Regions from separate parts of the Actinoplanes sp. NPDC021490 genome, predicted to be linked through region 3. Evidence: riboswitches for the same ligand, from Rfam matches in the RefSeq annotation. Region 3 holds a riboswitch; each other region holds the start of a gene.
What was found. A riboswitch is a leader RNA that binds a small molecule or an ion and turns the genes downstream of it on or off. The one in region 3 is predicted to bind cyclic di-AMP.

Region 1 (3,281 bases), on a different contig from region 3:
AGCGCCGCGTATTCCCGCAAGTGGCCGGGAATGGTGACCCGCCCCTGCTTGTCGGGGACCTCGTCATGCGCGCTGGCGAAGAAGACCCGGCTGTAGGCCCGTGCGGCCTTGTTGGTCACCGGTGCTTCCCGCAGCTGACCGGCGATGCGCTGGAACTCCGGCATCGGGAACACGTACAGGCAGCGTTCTTGCCCCTTGGTGATCACGACACCTCCCGCCAGCTCATCACGGAACTTCGCCGGAAGGATCAGCCGCCCCTTGTCGTCGAGGCGTGGGGTATGCGTGCCGAGAAACATCGGCCCCTACCCCCTGCCCCGGGCGGTTCGCGGTCCGCCTGTCAACTCGGGCCGGCAGGCCCCTCAGGTCTGTTCGACTTCGGCCCTGCCACTGCGCTCCACTCTACTCCACTTCCCTCCACCCGCAAGCCGAATGAGCGGGGTCGCGAAGCCGATTCGCAGACGAAACCCCAGCTCAACGAGGTGGGGCGGAAGTGGAGGGCCCGAGCATGATCAACCACGTCCGGTTTCCGACATCCTCCCGGCCACCCTGTCAAGAACCCCCTCAAACACGCCCGAACCGCCCAGACGACCACGATGTCAACCCCCTCCGGGGAGGAAAGTGGAGGACGCAGGGGGGTCGCGGTGGAGCGGGGCCTTCTATATAGGGCCGGACATGCAGGAACGCCGGGCCGCGTGGGGCGGCCCGGCGTCCGGGGACGAGCGAAGGGGCAAGCCTCGCCGCAGGGGCGGGCAACGGGGATCAGGGCGGGCTTGCCGCGTACGGGAAAGACGAGAGCGTGACAGCGGGACGCACCCGAACCGGGCACGTCCCGCCGAGTCAGGCTCGTCAGACCAGACGGCGAACCACGTAGTTGGAGCCGATCATCTTGCGCTTCGACACCCGCGCGCCGGTGTGCGGGGAGTCGTACATGTAACCGCTGCCGGCGTAGATGCCGGCGTGGTAACCGTACGAGCCGTTGCGGAAGATGATCAGGTCGCCGATCTGCTTGCTGCCCTTGGCGACCGACTTGCCGTACTTCTGCTGCGAGTTGGCCTTGTGGGGAAGCTTCTTACCGGCAGCCTTCTTGTAGACCCACATCGTGTAGCCCGAGCAGTCGAAGCGGGACGGGCCGGACGCGCCGTACTTGTACAGCGATCCGACGTGCTTCTTGGCTTCGTTGATGATCCTGGTCCGTACAGGCGCCGACTTCGGCTTGACGGTCACCGAGAACTTGCCGCCGGCCACCGCCTTGTAGGTCGGGGTGCCCACGTAGTAGGCCCGGACGGACCCGCTGACGTGCGGCTCGCCGGTCAGCGTGACGGTGCCGGTCTTGCCCAGCGTCTTGGCCGACAGGTTGACCCACTTGCTCTTGCGGAGCGCCTGCAGGCGGACGGTGCCCGAAGTGATCACCTTGCCGTTGGCCGGGTTGATGTACTTCGCGGTGACCTTGATCTTGCCGCCGAAGGTCACGCTCCGGGTGGAGATGGAGCTGCGGACCGACGGCTTGACCTTCGCGGAGGCGGACGCCGCCGTGATGATCGGCGCGGCGCTGGCCGCCGAAGGGGCGACCAACTGGCCCGCGCAGAGGCAGAGACCGAGGCCAAGAGACAGTGCGACGGCACCGGCGCCGGCCTTGCGGCGGCCACGGCTCGAACTGTTTTCGTGCACGGTAGAGATATCCCTCCGGCACGCCTGCGAGGTTAGCTGTCGGGTTCGGGCGGGAAGGTTTGCCCGGTCGCCAAAGCGACTTCACCCCAAGGTTCTCCGTGGTCACCACCGGAGCGGGTGGTGCGGAGTGGACCGGAAATGGTTCCCCCGTCCCTGCCCCCGTATGCCTTCTTGGTGTTCTGGTGCGGGTGGTCGCGTCGACCGGCCCGGGGCAGGGCTCGGCGTGAACCAGGTCGTTGCGAGTCAGGCAGCGGGTGCTGCCGGCCAGACCTTGCTACACCGATTTCCGGCGGCCCGGGGGAAGCGGTTCAGTAACAGAGAGTATTTGGCACATTGACCACTGTCCGATTTGTTACTAGGCGACAAGAATTGCCATCACCACTCGTGATTGGTGAATTACCGAGGGTTGAAGGTTACGGGTGAATCAGAACACATATTTGGCCGGCACCAATCGGGTGACGGAGACCGCAATTTCACTCTTCCGCCGTTCAAACCTTTCTCACCGGCCAAAATGGTTTCCTTCGAATGGTTGATCTCGATGCTCGCCGGCCGTGTTCCGGCCGCTCGCCGGCCACCGGATGCTCGGCAACTCGACGTAACAGCCGGGTCCGGTAACCTCGTCTCCCGTGACGGACGGGAAAATGCCCCTGCGGGCCAAGGTCGCGACCTCCGTGTCGAAAACCGCGGCCGCACTCTCCAGGGCCGCGGGACGCGGCGACGGCTCGGTGATCGGCGGCTGGATCGGCCTCAAGATCGACCCAGATCTGCTGGGTCACCTCGCGTCCGGGCGCGCGATCGCGCTGGTGTCCGGCACCAACGGCAAGACGACGACGACCCGCCTGGCCGCGGCCGCGCTGGGGGTGCTTGGCCCGGTCGCCACCAACTCGTTCGGCGCCAACATGCCCACCGGGCACACGTCGGCGCTGGCCAAGGCCGGAGCGACCCCGTTCGCCGTGCTCGAGGTCGACGAGCACTACCTGGCCCGGGTGATCGACGAGACCAACCCGCGCGTGGTGGCGCTGCTCAACCTCTCGCGCGACCAGCTCGACCGGGCCAAAGAGGTCGCGATGATGGCCCAGATGTGGCGCACCGCGCTCGCCGGACATCCCGATGTCGCCGTGGTCGCCAACGCCGACGACCCGATGGTGGTGTGGGCGGCCCGCGGCTCGTCGCACATCACCTGGTTCAGCGCCGGCCAGCGGTGGATGGACGACTCGTGGGTCTGCCCCGAGAGCGGCGACCCGATCGAGCGGGCCAACGGCGACTGGTGGTGCACCGGCTGCCCGCTGCGCCGCCCGCAGGCCCAGTGGCGCGTCGAGGACGAGGGCGTCATCGACCCGCGCGGCGACTGGCACCTGGTCAAGCTGCAGCTGCCGGGCACGGTCAACCTGGGCAACGCGGCCACCGCGCTGGCCGTCGCGGCCGAGTTCGGCGTCCGCCCCATCGAGGCGCTCCCCCGGCTGGCCACCGTGGCCTCGATCGCCGGCCGTTACGCGCAGGTCGACCGGGACGGCCGCAACATCCGCCTGCTGCTGGCCAAGAACCCGGCCAGCTGGCTGGAGGCGTTCGACATGGCCGAGCAGGCGCCGACCCTGCTCTCCATCAACGCCCGC
Region 2 (3,281 bases), on a different contig from region 3:
CTCGCAACCCGTCACCATCCCGACCGTGAGCTGCCCCCGCACCAGCCCGCGCACCTCGTCCACCGCCAGTCGCAAGCCCGCGGCGGCCTCCAGAGCGGCTTTCGCGTACGGGAGAGCCGCGGTGCCCGCCTCGGTAAGGCGTGCCGTCCGTGCGGAGCGGTCGAAAAGCGGCGCCCCGATCTCGCTCTCCAGCGCCTTGACCTGCGAACTCACGCCCGACTGGCTGATACGGACGCGCTCGGCGGCGCGGGTGAAGTTGGCCTCCTCGGCGACGGTCACGAAGTACTCGAGCTGACGAAGTTCCATAACTGTGAATTCTAGTAGCTATAAGAACTATGCGTTGGACTTGTGGATCCGCCCGGAGCAAGGTGGTGCCATGACCGAACGCGAGAAGGCCCACCGTCCCGAAGACCTGACCCGCCTCTTCGTTGAGCGGGCGAATGCCAAAGACGCCGAAGGCCTGGCGCTTCTCTATGAGGAAGACGCCGTGATGGCCTATCCGCCGGGGCGGCAGACCGTCGGGCGGGATGCGATCCGGCGGCTCTGGGCGGAGGCCCTGCCGCACATGCCCACTTTCACGCCCGAGGAACCGCTGCCCACGCTGACCAGCGGTGACCTGGCCCTGACGTCGACGCCGCCGAGTGACGGCGCCGGCGCCCGGGCTCAGGTGGTGCGCCGCCAGCCCGACGGCACGTGGTTGCGGGTTCTCGACCAGCCCGAGTTCGTCAGCCCGAGTGGGTCGACGTAATTTCGCCGGCCGCCGGCCGGCGGTCAGAGGGCGAGCGGCTGACCGGGATAGATCCGGTGCGGGCTGCTGAGCGAGGCACGGTTGAGACGGTGCAGCGCGCGCCAGCCCCCGGGGTAATTGGTCCGCTTTGCTATCACGACGAGGGTGTCGCCGGCACGCACGATGTAGGTGCGCTTTGCCGAGGGTGCCGGCGTCGGGCTCGCGGCTGCGGCCGTCGGCGCTGCCGTTGCCGCCCGGGCGGCGGCCTGGGTCGCGGTGGCCCGGGCAGTCGCCCGGACAGCGGTCAACTGCCTGGCCCGGGCGGTGGCGAGCTGCTGGGCTCGGGCGGTGGCGAGCTGCTGGGCTCGGGCGGTTGCGAGTTGTTCGGCCCGCGCGACGGCCAACTGCTCGGCTCGATATTGCTTGGTCGATGAGGCCCGGCGGCCGCAGGTGGGCCAGGCGCCCAGGCCCTGGCCGTCACGCACGCGTTCGGCGATCGCGATCTGTTCGGTCCGGCTGGCCTGGTCGGCGGTGCCGGCGAAGCGTGACCCGCCGTAGGCGCGCCAGGTGCGGCGGCTGAACTGCAGACCTCCGTAATAGCCGTTGCCTGTGTTGATGCTCCAGTTGCCGCCCGACTCGCACTCGGCGATGGCGTCCCAGTTGACGTCGGTCGTGGATGAGGGAGCGGCGTTGGCCGGCGCCTCGGCGAGCGGCCCGATCAGGGAGGTGATGCTGGTGATGCCGGCCGCGGCGAGAACAAGCGCGGTACGGGCAGGTTTGCAGACTCGTGCCATGACAGTGGACCCTCCACGCCTGCGAGGTCAGCTGTCGGGTTCGGGCTGAGGTGCCCGGCCGCGTGAGTGTGGCGGCTTCACCCCGAGGCGCGCGGACGCGCCGAGGAACTTGGGTCCCCCGCTCCATGCCATGAGTGTCTGTCCCGTCGGGCGGCGGCAGGACTCGGCGTTCCGCCCGCGGGGTCCGCAATCCGCGGACAGGGCCGGTTCGGGCGTCGCAATGAGCCCGTAACCAGCCGATTCGGTATAGGAACAAGCGGCTTGAGACTAAACCGCCCAAGCAGATTCCGGGGCGCTGATGCAGAATCCTGAACCATGACCGACCAAGCCAGAGATCACGATATTGTCGTCTACGGCGCCTCCGGATTCGTCGGCGCGGTAACCGCTCGCTACCTCGCCGAACACGCGCCTGCGGGCACACGCCTCGCCCTGGCCGGCCGGTCCGAGTCTCGCGTCGCCGCCGTCCGCGACAAGCTCGGCGTCGACTGGCCGATCCTGGTGGCCGATGCCGATGACACCGAGGCCCTGACACGGTTGGCGGCCTCGACCCGGGTCGTGCTGACGACCGTGGGGCCTTACCTGAAATACGGCAAGGCGCTGGCCCAGGCGTGCGCCGAGGCCGGCACCGACTATGTCGACCTGACCGGCGAAGTCGTCTTCGCCCGCGCCAGCATCGACGCGAACCACGAAGTGGCCGCGCGGACCGGCGCCCGGATCGTGCACTCGTGCGGCTTCGACTCGATTCCGAGCGACCTCGGGGTGTACGTCCTCGCGCAGCAGGTCGCGGCCGACGACGCCGGGGAACTCACCGACACCACGATGGTCGTGACCAGCATGCGTGGCGGCGTCAGCGGCGGCACGATCGACTCGATGCGCCAGCAACTCGACGCGGTCAAGAACGATCGCCAGTTGCGCCGGCTGGCGGCCAGCCCCTATTCGCTGAGTCCCGACCGCGCCGCCGAACCGGACCTGGGCCGCCAGGGTGACGTCACCACCGTCCGCGGTGCCGACGTGCACCCGAAACTGCGGGGCACCCTCGCGCCGTTCTTCATGGCGTCCTACAACACCCGTGTCGTCCGCCGCAGCAACGCTCTGCACAACTGGCGGTACGGCCGTGGGTTCCGCTATCGCGAGCTGATGAGCGTCGGCGCGTCCCCGCTGTCCCCGCTCGTGGCCAACGGGGTCAAGTTCGGCTTCGGCGCCCTGGTCGCGGGCATGATGCTGCCGCCGACCCGGTTCGTCCTCGACCGCGTGCTTCCCAAGCCCGGCAGCGGCCCGAGCGAGCGCGCCCAGAAGGACGGCCACTTCACCATGGACTTCTTCACCACCACGACAACCGGCGCCCGCTACACGGCTCGTTTCCGCGCCAAGGGCGACCCCGGATACGCGGCGACGTCCGTGATGCTGGCCGAGTCGGCGCTGGCCCTGGTCCACGACCGCGATGCGCTCCCGGCCTCGGCGGGTGGCGTGCTGACCCCGGCCACCGGTCTGGGCGATGCCCTGGTCAACCGGCTGCGGGCGGCCGGTGTGGAGATCAGCGCCCGGCGGCTCTAGCTCCTGTTCCGGAGTTCACTGAGTGCGTGCGCTGGGTGAACTCCGCAACGGGCCTTACGTGACCCGTCCGGTGGCGGTTGTGGCCAGGGCGAGGGCGATGCCGGTGAGGTGTTCGGCCAGCTGGTCAGGGTCGCCGTTCATGTCGTGGGAGATCCAGTCGATGATCACCTCGCTGAGGCCCGACACCAGGGCGAGCAGCGTACGGT
Region 3 (3,281 bases):
GCTCATCGTGGTCTCCGGGCTGGTCGGCCTGCTCATCGGCGAGCACCGCATCGCGTACTACACGTGCCAGAGCAACCTGATCACGCTGGGCTATTTCGGCGGGGTCCTCTATTGGATGGTGCGCCGCCGCACCACCGATCCGGCCGCACCCCGCCTGCGCGGCGCGGTCACCCTGTGGATCGTCATCACCGGCCTGATCTCGCACTTCATGCTGCAGAACGGCGAGAACCCGCTGCCCGGCCTGGCCGCCGACGACCCCGCCCGGCAGGTCACCAACTGGTCCCTCTTCCTCGTGCACTACGCCGTGCCGCTGCTGGTCCTGGCCGACTGGATCGCCTTCGGCCCGCGCCGGGTCTCCCCGTGGCGCGACCTCCCGCTGTGGATCCTGTTCCCGCTCGGCTACGGCGCGACCTCGGTGGCCCGCGCGGTCCTGTTCCCCACGGTCAGCGACCGCTACCCCTACTTCTTCCTCAACCCCACTTCGCACGGGTACGGATGGGTGGCCGGCCAGTTCGTGAAGCTGGGCGTGATCTTCGCCGTGCTGGGTGCGGCGCTGCTGGCCATCGACCGCCTCGCCGCACGGATGAGCCCCGAGCCTGTCCACCATCCCGAGTTGTCCACAGGCCGCCCCGCCAAGATCGGCTCAGCTCACGCCGACAGCACGTAGATCCGGGGGTTCAGCTTGCCGATCATCTGGTACACGCCCCACAGGCAGTCGGTGAGCATGAACTCGTAGCCGATGGTGCCGAACCGCTCCTCGTACGCCGCACGGTTGCGCAGCATCCGCGACACCCGCAGCAGCTGTTTGGAACTGGTGGCAACGCCATCCTCCTCGAGGCGCTCGCGCGTCTCACCGTGCAGCTCGATGCACTGGACGATGCTCAGCCCGGCCCCGGTGATCGCGGCCTCGAACCGCTGCGGATCGGTGCTTGCGGCGTGGATGCCCGCCGGCGGCCACAGGAACGCCGCCTCCGCCGGCGTCAGCCAGTCGGTGGCGGTCATCTGAAAGATCACCGCACGAGCGCCGGGTTTGAGCACCCGCCGGAACTCGCCGAACACCGTCTCCAGATCCTCGACGTGAACGAGGACGTCCTTGCACCAGATCAGGTCGACCGAGCCGGTGGGATCGGTCAGTTTCTCGGCGCGGCCCTCGTCGATGCGGACCCGGGCGGCGCCTTCGGGTTCCTCGACGGCGAACGCGGCGAGGTCGCGGGCCGCGTTGTCCAGATGACGGCGCACCGGCTCGACGCCCCGCACCGTGAACCCGAAGCGACGCGACAACTCGAAGCAGTGACGTCCGTCCCGGGCGCCGACATCCAGCACGGCCGAACCCGGCGGGAGGCCGGTCTCGGCGACCAGGTCGAACAACAGCTCGTTCAGGCCCCGCGGCGACAGGCTCTCGTCCAGGGCCGCATCGATCTCCTGGTCGTCGAACGCGTCACCGTAGACGTCGTCGATGCTGCGCATGGCCCGCGGGGCGGGAAGGCTGGTCATAGCCGCGCACGCTAGGAGCGGCCCCGCGAGCGCGCAACGGACTTTCGAAGGGCCGCGGGGCCGGACCCCGATTTCAGCCCCCGATCCGGCCGAATCTCACCTGCTTCCAGTTCCAGATCCGGGCCAGCTTCACCCGGTCGCCCGGCTTGGGGGCGTGCCACACCTGGCCGGCGCCCGCGTAGACGGCCACGTGGTAGGCCCGGCCGCCCGAGACCCAGAAGACCAGGTCGCCGGGGCGGGTCGCGGCCCCGGTGATCTTCCGGGCGGCGCTGTACTGCGCCTGGGCGGAGCGCGGCAGGTTGACGTCGGCCTTCGCGTACGCGAAACCGGTCAGGCCGGAGCAGTCGAACGCGGCGGGCCCGCGGGAGCCGTACCGGTAGGGCTTGCCCCGTTGGGCCCGGGCCGCCGCGACGATCTTCTGGCCGCGAGCAAGAAGGGCGGCCGCAGCGGCCGGGGCCGCGGCAACCGGGGCCGCCGAGGCCGGTGCGGGAGCGACGAGCAGGGTGGCGGCGATGACCGCGGCCGCGAACATGAGCAGCAGGCGGCGCGGCGTCGTGAGGTGGAACAAGACGATCCTCGGTCCTTCAACCGCCTGCGAGGTTAGCTGTCGGATTAGGCCTGAAGGCGGCCCGCCGCGTACGCGACTTCACCCCGAGCCGGCGCGATGGCCGGCGTTCTGGTTCCCCCGCTCCCGCCCACTGAAGTTCCGTCGATGTCAGGTCGGGCCACCCCCGGTGGGCGGGACTCGGCGTTCCGGGGCGGCCTGGTGCGTGTCCCGATGTGGGGCGCACGGAAGGACGATCGGCCGGTTGCCGCGATCCGCCACCCTTTCGCAGCCGTCCCAGAAACCTCGTGCGTCCCCAATCGAACAAAAGACCGCAAATCGCTCCGGACATCGGGGACGAAGAGCCCGGAATGACCGCGATATCGGGCGCGCGGGCCGGTGAGGCTCCTCACCAAATAACCCGGAGCGCAGCAACCTAAGGCATCGCTTAGGTAGCTGTTGACATTGGACGCCGCTCAGGAAAGATGCTCGGCAATCGAGGGAGGTGCGGCGTGCAGGTTCCGGCTCCGTTCGAATACGAGCGTGCCACCAGTGTGGACCAGGCGATCGGACTGCTGGAACGTCTGGGCAGCTCAGCACGGCTGGTGGCGGGCGGGCACAGCCTGCTGCCGATGATGAAGCTGCGGCTGGCGAACTTCGAATATCTGATCGACATCAACCCGCTGCACGCCGAACTGGGATACATCCGGGTGCAGGCCGGTGAGGTTCGCATCGGGGCCATGACCCGGCATCGGGAGCTGCTCGAGTCCGACGAGCTGGCCGCCGCGTTCCCGATCTTCCGGGACGCCGAGCGCGTGATCGCCGATCCCGTGGTGCGCAACCGGGGCACGCTCGGCGGCTCGCTGTGCCAGGCCGATCCGTCCGAGGACCTGTCCGCGGTGTGCACGACCCTCGACGCCAGCTGTGTGATCCGCGGGCCGGGCGGCGCCGAGCGGGTCGTGTCGATGGAGGAGTTCCACTTCGGGCCGTACGAGACCGCCGTCGGCGACGACGAGATGCTGGTCGAGGTGCGCTTCCCGGTGCGTACGGGTGGCGGCAGCGCGTACGAGAAGGTCGAGCGCCGGGCCGGGGACTGGGCCGTGGTGTCGGCCGGCGCCGCGGTGTGGCTGGCCCCGGACGGCACGATCGCCGACGCGCGGGTGGGTCTGGCCGCGGTCGGGCCCAACACGACCGGCATCCCGGAGATCTCGCGGGCGCTGCGGGGCAACACGCCGGACGAGGA
Region 4 (3,281 bases), on a different contig from region 3:
AACTGGGTGTTCACCAGCAGTCCGAGGGCTTCACCCGGCTGCAGGAGTGGGACTTCGAGAACACTCCGCCCGAGGCTTATCCGCTGCTGCTCAACTACCCGTATTTCGACCTGTACCGCAAGCAGGTGGTCAAGCAGGCCGACCTGGTCATGGCGATGTACATCCGCGGTGACGCGTTCACCCCGGAGGAGAAGGCCCGCAACTTCGCCTACTACGACGCCCGGACCGTACGCGACTCGTCGCTGTCGGCCTGCGTCCAGGCGGTGATGGCGGCCGAGACCGGGCACCTGGAGCTGGCGCACGACTATCTGGGCGAGGCCGCCCTGATGGACCTGCACGACCTGCACCAGAACTCGCGGGACGGCCTGCACATCGCCTCGCTGGCCGGCACCTGGATGTCGCTGGTGGCCGGCCTGGGCGGCATGCGCGACTTCAACGGCCAGCTGTCGTTCTCGCCCCGCCTGCCCAGCCGTATCAACAGCCTGGAGTTCTCGCTGCTCTGGCGGGGTCTGCGGCTGCGCGTCAACGTGACCGCCGACGAGGTCACCTACTCGCTGCGCAACGGCGGCGGCTCGGCCCGCCTGGTGCTCCAGCACCACGGCAAGGACGTCGAGGTTACCCAGGTCAAGCCGGTGGTCGTGCCGATTCCGCCGGCCCACCCGGTCGGCCCGGCGCCGAGCCAGCCGCTCGGCCGCGCCCCGGTGCGGCGCATGACCAGCTGATCCACGACACGGAAAAGGGCCCCGGGTTCGCACCCGGGGCCCTTTCTCGTCGGCCGGTCAGAGCATCGACACGTGCACGTGGTCGGTGTGGTCGCTCGGCCCGCTGTACGACTTCCAGCCGCTGGCCGGGAACCAGATCTGCTTGTACCAGATGACGTAATAGATGCCGAGTTTGTCGGCATTACGCACCAGGAACGCCATCAGGTTGTTGCCGTACGTGCGGGTATCGGCATTGTGAGCGGGCGCGAAACCGCGCTTCTGCAACGACCAGTCGCAGGCTCGGCCCTTCGGGTGCTCGAACGGCCCACCGTTGCGATGGCAGCCCACGAATCGGTTGAAGCCGGCCTTCTTCACCTCTTTGTACATGTGCATCGTACGGGCGGTGACGCAGCCGCTGGTGGTCTCATCCTGGACGTTGCAGCTCTCGGGCGAGAAACCGCCGTCGGAATTGCGCGGCGCGGGCGCGGCGGCCGGTGACTTCGCGAGCACCAGGCCGTGCGTCAGGCTGTCGCCGCCGACCAGAGCGAGCGCCTTGTCGGCCGCGTCCTTCTGCTTCGACATCGCCACGAGGTTGGTCTGCTGCTTCTTGACCTCGGCGTCGAGCGCGGCCTTCTTGCTGTTGACGTCCGCGATGGCCTTGTTGAGCTCGAACAGCTTGCGGTCCTGCATGGCGTTGATCTCTTCGAGGGAGACCGCCTTGGCCAGGAAGTCGTCCGAGTTCTGGCTGCCGAGCAGGAAGCCGGCCGCCCCGAGGTGGCCGGTGCGGTACTGCTGCCCGGCGATCGCGTTGACCTCGGGAAGAAGGGAGAGGCGCTTGCCCTCGGCCAGCTTGATCTCCGCGGCCAGCTTCTTCTGAGCGGAGGTGGACTTCGTTACCGCGGCCTTGGCCGCGACGTAACGCCGGTTGGAGGACTCGATCACATCGTCCAGAGTGGCGTTCTTGCCGACTGTGTCGCTCGAACCGCCCTCGTTGGGAGCCGAGGTGCCATCACCCGGCTCGGCGCTCGCCGGGGAGGCGGGCACGGCGAGAAAGGAGAGGGCCACGATCGGCGCCAGGGCAAGCATCAGCCACCGGCGGGGTCGTACGGTCAATGCAGTTCCTTCCGGTAAACCGCCGACCGGGTTAGCTGACGGGTTCGGGACGGAAGCGATCCCTACCGCTTGCGCGGATGCACCCCACTGACCTGGTTCCCCGGCTCGCCTCGCGGCGATTGGGCGGTGGTCTGCCGGCGCCTCGGGGGCGGCGCCACGGCGGCAGAACCGGCGGCCAGTTTACCCGAGAGTTCGCGTTGCTTCAGGACCAGAGAATGGGCAATTTCGTAGTCACTCGAACACATTCTGTTATTGCGGTGACAGCGCGTCGTCGATGAATTGCATCGCGTGCGATAACTGTCGATCTCGTGATGAAGTCGGTATGGTCGGGACCGGTCTCCGCCCCCCTGGAGACCGCCGCCTAATCGTCTTCGGATGAACCGGGGAACCAATCTCGTGGGGTGCATCCGCGCAAGCGGTAGGGATCACTTCCGTCCCGAACCCGTCAGCTAACTCGGTCGGCGGCCGACGGAAGGAACAGATGTGCGGCACAAGACTGTCCGGCGACGAACGGCGGCCCTTCTGGCCCTGCTCGTCGCGCTTTCCGGGCTGACCCTGGCGGTGGCCGGTCCGGCCGCTGCGGCGCCGGGTGACACCGGCGACGACGGCGAGGGCGCCCCCAAGACCCTGATCCAGCAACTCGAGGTCGCCTCCAAGGGCTTCGTGGAAGCCAAGGAGGCCCTGGCCCGGTCCAAGACCCGGCAGGCCCAGCTGGCCGCGAAGCTCAAGGAGCTCGACGCCGACCTGGCGCCCCGGCAGGCCGCCATCGACGAGATCATTCAGAAGTCGTACCGGACCGGCCGGATGGGTCCGATGACGGCGCTGCTCACGGCGAGCTCGGCCGGCGGCTTCCTCGACCGCGCCGAGACGCTCGAGACCGTCGCGGTGCGCGAGAACCAGGTCGTCGCCGACCTCAAGGCGACCCGGGACGCCCAGCAGCGCGCCAAGGTGGCCATCGACACCGAGGTGCGCAACCAGCAGAAACACGTCAACACGATGGCCAAGCGCAAGGTGCAGGCCGAGACCGCGCTCAAGGCCGCCAACACCGGCGGATCGGACCGGACAGGCGAGGACGCCGACGAGCCGTCCGACGGCGGATCCAGCAGCAAGGCCAGCCCGGCGCCGCGCAACAAGGACGGCTCCCTGTCCGACGAGGGCTGCACCGAGAAGGACCCCACCACCAGCGGCTGCCTCACCCCGCGGACCCTGCACGCGCTCAAGCAGGCGAAGGCCGACGGCTTCACCCGCTATGTGGCGTGCTTCCGCGAGCAGAACAGCGGTGAGCATCCCAAGGGGCAGGCCTGTGACTTCGCGGCCGAGAAGAAGGGGTTCGGCGGCGTCGCGTCGGGTGGTGACAAGGCGTACGGCACCCGGCTGGCCAACTACTTCATCAACAACTCGGACCGGCTGGGCGTGCTCTACGTCATCTGGTTCAAGCGCATCTGGCTGCCTTCGAGCGGCTGGAAG

Region 1: another riboswitch for cyclic di-AMP. It lies ahead of ACZ3I4_RS38380 (C40 family peptidase); the one in region 3 lies ahead of ACZ3I4_RS22245 (C40 family peptidase).
Region 2: another riboswitch for cyclic di-AMP. It lies ahead of ACZ3I4_RS02320 (transglycosylase family protein); the one in region 3 lies ahead of ACZ3I4_RS22245 (C40 family peptidase).
Region 4: another riboswitch for cyclic di-AMP. It lies ahead of ACZ3I4_RS01085 (coiled-coil domain-containing protein); the one in region 3 lies ahead of ACZ3I4_RS22245 (C40 family peptidase).

What each region holds. Positions count from the first base shown of each region.
Region 1 is NZ_JBVHFW010000019.1:197,248-200,528, reverse strand. Features, by position in the region: gene mraZ (division/cell wall cluster transcriptional repressor MraZ) at 1-296, opposite strand, end outside; gene ACZ3I4_RS38380 (C40 family peptidase) at 847-1,668, opposite strand; cyclic di-AMP (ydaO/yuaA leader) riboswitch at 1,675-1,855, opposite strand; gene ACZ3I4_RS38375 (MurT ligase domain-containing protein) at 2,310-3,281, shown strand, end outside.
Region 2 is NZ_JBVHFW010000001.1:510,717-513,997, forward strand. Features, by position in the region: gene ACZ3I4_RS02310 (LysR family transcriptional regulator) at 1-306, opposite strand, end outside; gene ACZ3I4_RS02315 (YybH family protein) at 377-748, shown strand; gene ACZ3I4_RS02320 (transglycosylase family protein) at 772-1,521, opposite strand; cyclic di-AMP (ydaO/yuaA leader) riboswitch at 1,523-1,668, opposite strand; gene ACZ3I4_RS02325 (saccharopine dehydrogenase family protein) at 1,837-3,075, shown strand; gene ACZ3I4_RS02330 (TetR/AcrR family transcriptional regulator) at 3,130-3,281, opposite strand, start outside.
Region 3 is NZ_JBVHFW010000008.1:113,653-116,933, forward strand. Features, by position in the region: gene ACZ3I4_RS22235 (Pr6Pr family membrane protein) at 1-667, shown strand, start outside; gene ACZ3I4_RS22240 (class I SAM-dependent methyltransferase) at 649-1,494, opposite strand; gene ACZ3I4_RS22245 (C40 family peptidase) at 1,568-2,062, opposite strand; cyclic di-AMP (ydaO/yuaA leader) riboswitch at 2,068-2,216, opposite strand; gene ACZ3I4_RS22250 (FAD binding domain-containing protein) at 2,551-3,281, shown strand, end outside.
Region 4 is NZ_JBVHFW010000001.1:230,558-233,838, forward strand. Features, by position in the region: gene ACZ3I4_RS01080 (glycoside hydrolase family 65 protein) at 1-722, shown strand, start outside; gene ACZ3I4_RS01085 (coiled-coil domain-containing protein) at 780-1,814, opposite strand; cyclic di-AMP (ydaO/yuaA leader) riboswitch at 1,818-1,950, opposite strand; cyclic di-AMP (ydaO/yuaA leader) riboswitch at 2,163-2,294, shown strand; gene ACZ3I4_RS01090 (coiled-coil domain-containing protein) at 2,298-3,281, shown strand, end outside.